DNA from 3 places in the Embleya sp. NPDC056575 genome. Region 3 is predicted to be linked to each of the others. Evidence: riboswitches for the same ligand, from Rfam matches in the RefSeq annotation. Region 3 holds a riboswitch; each other region holds the start of a gene.

Region 1 (2,257 bases), on a different contig from region 3:
GCGGTCGTGCTCAACCTGCTGCTCAACCACACCGGCCGCGCGGGCGGCAAGGCTCCCGCCGAACCCACCGACCCCGCCGTCACGTTGCCGGCCCAGTCCGCCCAACAGCCCACCCGAGCATGACCACATGCACGTGGGCCCCGCCGAAGTGTTCGGCGGGGCCCACGTGGTGAGGGTGGATCAGACGGCGAGCTTGGTGCCCACGGCGATCACGTTCGGGTTGTCGCCGATGACACCGGCGTTGGCCGTGTGCAGGGCCTTGTAGCCGCCCTTGACACCGAGCTTGGCCGCGATCGCGGACAGCGTGTCACCGGACTTGACGGTGTAGGTGCCGGAGCCCGACGCCCGCTCGGTCGCGGCCGACTTCGGCGCGTCCTGCTTGGCGACGTCCTGCTTGGGCTGCACGTTGAGCTTCGGCGCGTTGCCGGTCGCGGGCTTGGCCTCGGACGCCGGCGCGGCCTTCGGCTCGACCGAGGACTTGGTCTTGCCGGTGGTCGAGGACTCGGCCGTGGCGTTGGGGTTGCCGCCCTTGCCCAGACCGGCCTTCACGGAGCAGACCGGCCAGGCGCCCGGGCCCTGGCTCGCCAGGACCCGCTCGGCGACGGCGATCTGCTGCGCCTTGGAAGCCTGCGCGGCGCTGGCCGCGTACTGGCTGCCGCCGAACGCGTTCCAGGTGCTCGGGGTGAACTGCAGACCGCCGGAGAAGCCGTTGCCCGTGTTGATGCTCCAGTTGCCGGTGCTCTCGCACTGGGCGACCGAGTCCCAGGTGGACGAAGTCGCGGCGTTCGCGCTGCCCGCCATGCCCACGAGGGGAAGGACGAGACCCGCACCGGCGGCGACGGCGATGCCGGCGCGACGGCCACGAGAGAGCGAACGAACCGGAGCGGTGATGGCACGGAAGGTCATTGATTACCTCGTCGGGCGCCTACGAAGTTAGCTGTCGGGTTCGGACGATTGGCCCGGCCTCGCCTGTCACAGGCATGGCTTCACCCCAGGCATCGGCAGTGCCGATGTCGGCTCACTTGGTTCCCCCGCTCCTGCCGCCAGTCGATATCGACTGCTTCCCTCGGGCGGCGGCAGGATTCGGCGTACCGCCCGGGGAGTTCGCTTGTGCGAACAACCACGAAGCTACGCACCGGTTCGCCGGGTTGGCAAACATTTCGGGCGGTTTGTGACGTCCCCCATAGGGAGGAATAACACCTATTTGCCCGATTTGTCGCCGTCCTTGCAGGTCACGGTCCGGCGTACGCGGTGCGCGGCCGCGTGGTCACGCGTGCGTCAGCGACGGGCTATTCCGTCGCGGGCAGCTCTACCGGAACCACTACCCATTCCTCGTCCCAGAGGAACGTCGCGCCGCCGGTCGCGAAATTGGGCACATCGGCCACCGTGGCCCGCCCCTCGGGCGAATCCAGCACCGCCTCGAGTTCCGCGCGCGAGGGCGCGTACAGCGCGACCACCAGGTAATAGGGCGGCTCCGCGCCGGACGGATCCGGCTCGCACTTGCCGATGGTCCAGCCGGTCAGTCCCGGCATGGTGCGCGCCAGTGGGACGTGCTTGTCCCAGTAATAGGCGTCGAACGCCGCCGGGTCGTCGGGGTGGCCGTAGAGCACGGTCAACTTGTACATGCCGGGTCCTCACGCTCGTGATGGTCGGACGGACGGACGTGCGCTTGCGCCACGCGTTGGCTGCCGGGGGCGTGGGTTACGGATGGGCCGGAGTGTCGCCCGCCGTGGCGACGCCCCCACTCGGAGTGATGCTCTTGAACGCCCGCGCCTGCTCGGTGATGGCCACCTCGGTCGGCAGGCGCTCCATGCTGGAGGCGCCGAAGAAGCCGACCACGCCGGTGGTGTGGGCCAGGACGTACGCCGCGTCCTCGGGTTCGGCGATCGGCCCGCCGTGGCACAGCACCAGCACGTCGGGGTTGACCTCCGCGGCCGCGTCGCGCATCTCCTGCACCCGCTCCACCGCCTGATCGAGGGTGACCGCGGTGGTCGCGCCGATGCTGCCCTTGGTGGTCAGCCCCAGGTGCGGGACCAGCACGTCGGCGCCGGCCGCCGCCATCGCGCGGGCCTGCTCGGGGTCGAAGACGTACGGCGCCGTGAGCAGACCGCGCTCCGCCGCCAGCCGGATCATCTCCACCTCCAGGTCGTAGCCCATCCCGGTCTCCTCCAGGTTCTGCCGGAAGACACCGTCGAACAGGCCGACCGTCGGGAAGTTCTGCACTCCCGCGAAGCCCATGGCCGCGAGTCGGTCCAGG
Region 2 (2,257 bases), on a different contig from region 3:
GGCCCGAGCAGTCGTACGAGTCGGGGCCCACACCTCGCGGCGCGTACGGCTTGCCGATCTGGGCCCGCGCGAACGCGATCGCGGCCGCGGCCCGGCCGGACACGGGGACGTCCTTGCCCGTCGTCGGCGGGTCCGCCTTGTCGCGCGAGCTGCGGTCGGTCTCGGTGCGCGAACCGGCGTCGTTCTTGTGGTCGTTCGAGTCGAGGACTTCCTTCTGCTGCTGCGCGGTGAGCGTGTTCAGCAGGCGCTGTGCCTCGGTGAGCTTGTTCTGGATCTCGCCCTTGTGCCGGTTCAGCTCGGTGCGCAGCTTCTCCAGTTCCGCGAGCTGCGAGGAGGCCTCGGTGCGGTCCTGCTGGAGAACTCGGGCCTGCGCCGCGATCTGCTTCAGCTTCGCGGCCTGCTGGCCGTCGAGCTGGGACAACATCTGCGACTTCTGCAGGTAACCCTCGGGGTCGCCGCTGAGCGCGAGCGAGAGCGACGGCGGCAGACCACCGCTGCGGTACTGGTTGGCCGCCAGGACACCGATCTGGTCGCGCAGCGTGTTGAGCGCGGCCTGTTCCTCGGTGATCCGTGACTGGGTCTGGTTCGCGGTGCCCTGCTGCTTGGTGATCTGCTCGTCGACGCGGTTGGCGGCTTCGGTGGCCTTGATCGCCTCGCTGTGCAGCTGGTTGACGCGGTCCTTGGTCTGCTGGAACGACTGCGCGGGGTCCGCGCTCGCGGTGCCGGCGAAGGTCATCACACCGGTCATCGTCGCGGCGGCCGTGACCACGGTCGCGGCGGTACGCACGGCGGTGCGCGGCTTGGGCTTGCGGTGCTGCCCGGATCGACGCTGGGACGCCACTGGCGGCGGTCTCCTTCCTCGGCCGCCTACCGGGTTAGCTGACGGGTTCGGGCGGAAGAAGGCGCCCTACGGTGCCGAAGCACCGATTCACCCCAGGGACTGTGAAGGGTCCCCGGTTCCGGCTTCGTGTCGCGGCGACCGCGGTTGCCCACCGTCACCGAAACCCGTCACCGAATTCGGCGGAGGCGATCGTGTCGACCGGGTGGCCGACGTGGAGCCGATCGCCTATCGCAGAACGATAGTCACAGGCGTGTCACGACCCTCACCCCGAGTCTCTGCATTACCAAAACTTTACCAAGAGTTCCGTTTCACCCGTCGTCGTATCACAGGAAAAGCACTCGGAATCCCGAAAGTCGATCTTGGACCGTTTTGGCAACGATTGGTGGCAAGGAGCCGCCGTCCGACCTCCGCAAACGTCGCCGCACCCGCGAAATGGGCCGACGGCGGGGTTACCACGCGCGAGGTTCCGCCGTTTCGCCGGGCTTGCCGGTCCTTTTCGAACCGCACATTCGCAAGGCCCGGCCGATCCGAGGCGAATACGCGACCTCGAGCGACATCGAACAGGTGTGGACAGACCCCGAACCCGGATTCGAAAATCGCCCCTCGCCTCGGCGCCGCGCCCACTACCCCGACACCGACCGCCCCGCCGTCGCCACCGCCAGGTCGCCTTCCGCTCCCACACGCGCGTCGTACTCCGCCCGCGCCTCGGCGATGCGTTCCTGATGTTCCTCGGTCCAGGTGACCAACGAGCGGATCGTGGTGTGCAGCGTGGTCCCCATCGGGGTGAGCGCGTAGTCCACCCGAGGCGGCACGACCGGATACACCGTGCGGCGCACCAGGCCGTCGCGTTCGAGTTGGCGCAGCGTCACGGTGAGCATGCGCTGGCTGATCCCGTCGATCTCCCGCCGCAACTCGGTGAAGCGCAACGTACGGCTCTCCAGGATCGCGATCACCAGAAGGGACCACTTGTCGGCGACTCGGTCGAGGATCTGCCGGACCTCGCACCCCTCGCGCACGTCCCACTGGAGGGCGTCGTAGTCCTCCTGGTTACTCGGGCAGGGGGTCGGTTCCTTCGAAGTGCCTTCTTCCATGGAAGTCGATGCTGCCGAAGGATGGGGTCGGTTACAAGAGGGAACCGGGTTCGTCCGAAGAACCGACCCCCGGTACCCCGATCGCACCGCGATCCCACCGCGATCCCACCCACCCGCGTCCCGAGGGGCTGTCGCATGTCCACATCCACGTCCACACCCGGCAGCGCCACCGAATCCGCCCCCGAATCCGCCCCCGGCGACGCCCCCGCCGGCCGCATGAGCCCCCGCGCCTGGGGCATGCTGCTCGTCCTCTGCGGCGCGATCTTCCTGGAGGGCATCGACGTCGCGATGCTCAACGTCGCGCTGCCCACCATCCGCGACGACC
Region 3 (2,257 bases):
CGGCGCGGACGCCGATGCTGGACAGGTGGGCGTACTGCGAGTACTTGCCGTCCGCGTGCTTGATGACGACCTCGTTGCCGTAGGCGCCACCGTTGCCGGCGCTGACCACGGTGCCCGAGGTGATGGCCTTGACCGAGGTGCCGGTGCCGACCACGAAGTCCTGGCCGGTGTGGCTGCCGCTGGACCACATGGAGCCACCGGTGCCGAACGCGGTGCCCAGCGCGCCGTTCACCGGAGCGACGTAGCCCGAGGAGTTGACGGCGGTGCTGCCGGCCTTGGCCGAGGAGGTCTTGGCCACGACGGGGGCCTTCTCCTTGGTCACGGGCTTCGGCGCGACCTTGACCGACACGGAGGGCTTGGCCTCGGTCTTGGTCTCGACCTTGGCCTCGGCCTTCGGCGCGACCTCGGTCTTCGTGGCGACCGCGGCCTTGCCGGAGAGCGAGAGCTTCTGGCCGACCAGGATCAGGTTCGGGTTGCCGCCGATGACGGACTTGTTGTCGGCGTACAGCTTGCGCCAGCCGCCGTCGACGTCCTTGGCCGCGGCGATCTTGGACAGGGTGTCGCCCTTGACCACGGAGTAGGTGGTGGTCGTGGCCTTGGTCTCGGCGGCCGGGACGACCTCGATCTTCGGGGCCTTCGGGGCCGGCGCGGCCTCGACCGGCTTCTCGGCGACCTTCGGGGCGACCTTGACGGTGGCCTTGGTCGAGCCCGACTTGGCGCTGGGGGAGATGGCCGGAGCGGCGCCGCCACGGGTCAGGCCCGCGGGGCCCGAGGTGTTCGGCCACGCGCCGGGGCCCTGTACGGCGAGGACCTTCTCCGCGATGGCGATCTGCTGGTCCTTGGTGGCCAGGTCCGCACGCGGGGCGTACTGCTGACCGCCGAACTCGTTCCAGGTGCTCTGCGTGAACTGCAGGCCACCGTAGAAACCGTTGCCGGTGTTGATGTGCCAGTTGCCCGAGCTCTCGCCCATGGCGACCTTGTCCCAGACGGAGACCGGGGCGGCGGTGGCGGAGGTGGCGAAGCCGGTGATCAGCGGGGCGGCGACGATGGCGCCGGCCATGCCGAGGGTGAGCGCGAGGCGCGCGTTCTTGGGCTTGCGGGCAGGGGTGATGAACGACTGCACGAAGATTTTTCCTTCTCCCACGCCTACGAAGTGAGCTGTCGGATTCGGGCTGGAGAGTCTCGCCCGGCCGGCGTCGACTCCTCGGGTATCGAGGAGGCGGGCACGGCTTCACCCCAAGCCGTCGTTATCGGACGTCCACGACATGCGGACGCCCGGGACGGCATTCCACTTGGTTCCCCCGCTCCTGCCTTTCGGGTTTCGTACCGTGGCCTCTCCGGCGGCAGGATTCGGCGAACCGGGAGACACATTCCGCCGAACACCGGACCGGTGCGGCGAAGCACCAAACTACGCATACACCCGACTCGGATCCAAACATCATGTTTCGCCGAAACCGAAGATTCGGGTCGGAAGGGTGGAATTCCGGGACCGAAAGTCCCGAAGCATCCACGCATTGTGCCCGGGACCTTCAGCGGAGAGTGAGATCGAAATCGCGGGGAGTGAGAATCGCGGAAACTCGGTTCACGGTGCGTGCGAGTTCCTGACAATCGGTGCGCGGGATGTGACGTGCGCCACGGGATTTGCCGGAAACGCCGGTCTCGGGATGGTGGAAAACGGGTCGAAACTGGGGCCCACCTGCCCATTCGTGGGATGGAGCGAGGGCGAAGGCGCGCGCGTCGCGGGGTTGGTGTTCGACGGGATGGCTCCCTTCGAACCGGGTGGCGTGGTGGAAACCCGTGGGTGTCTCGGGTCGGGTACGGCGTATGCGGCTCCCCCCGTGTGGAGTCGCATACGCCGAACTCGACCCGAGATCCCGGTGTCGGGCCCGTGATGGTCAGGGTGTCCGGGCGCCGCCGTCGGGTGTGGTGAGGAATTCGGCGAGGTGTACCGCGCGTACGCGCGACCTGCGGCGCCGCAGGCCGGTGCGGAGTTGGCGCAGGCAGCCCGGGTTGACCGCGACCACGACGTCGGCGCCACTGGCCTCGATCGCGTCCAGCTTGCGGTCGAGGATGCGGCGGGATTCGATCGGGCGCAGGAGGGAGTAGGTGCCGGCCGCGCCGCAGCAGTCGCCGGCGCCCGGGGTTTCCACGAAGTCGGCCACCGCGGAAAGGACTGCGCGCGGTTCGCGCCATACGCCGAGGCCGTTGCGCAGGTGGCAGGAGTCCTGGAGGGTGACCCTGACCCGGCGGCCGGCCA

What was found. A riboswitch is a leader RNA that binds a small molecule or an ion and turns the genes downstream of it on or off. The one in region 3 is predicted to bind cyclic di-AMP.
Region 1: it holds a riboswitch for cyclic di-AMP, as region 3 does, so the genes downstream of both, ACFRCG_RS14435 (transglycosylase family protein) here and ACFRCG_RS01335 (transglycosylase family protein) in region 3, are expected to answer to the same signal.
Region 2: it holds a riboswitch for cyclic di-AMP, as region 3 does, so the genes downstream of both, ACFRCG_RS09545 (NlpC/P60 family protein) here and ACFRCG_RS01335 (transglycosylase family protein) in region 3, are expected to answer to the same signal.

The regions. Positions count from the first base shown of each region.
Region 1 covers NZ_JBHTVA010000015.1:92,276-94,532, forward strand. The annotation lists gene ACFRCG_RS14430 (nucleobase:cation symporter-2 family protein) at 1-123, shown strand, start outside; gene ACFRCG_RS14435 (transglycosylase family protein) at 181-906, opposite strand; cyclic di-AMP (ydaO/yuaA leader) riboswitch at 907-1,094, opposite strand; gene ACFRCG_RS14440 (EthD family reductase) at 1,290-1,625, opposite strand; gene ACFRCG_RS14445 (phosphoenolpyruvate hydrolase family protein) at 1,702-2,257, opposite strand, start outside.
Region 2 covers NZ_JBHTVA010000009.1:166,964-169,220, forward strand. The annotation lists gene ACFRCG_RS09545 (NlpC/P60 family protein) at 1-841, opposite strand, end outside; cyclic di-AMP (ydaO/yuaA leader) riboswitch at 850-988, opposite strand; gene ACFRCG_RS09550 (winged helix-turn-helix transcriptional regulator) at 1,465-1,932, opposite strand; gene ACFRCG_RS09555 (MFS transporter) at 2,149-2,257, shown strand, end outside.
Region 3 covers NZ_JBHTVA010000001.1:319,287-321,543, reverse strand. The annotation lists gene ACFRCG_RS01335 (transglycosylase family protein) at 1-1,060, opposite strand, end outside; cyclic di-AMP (ydaO/yuaA leader) riboswitch at 1,129-1,366, opposite strand; gene ACFRCG_RS01330 ((Fe-S)-binding protein) at 1,896-2,257, opposite strand, start outside.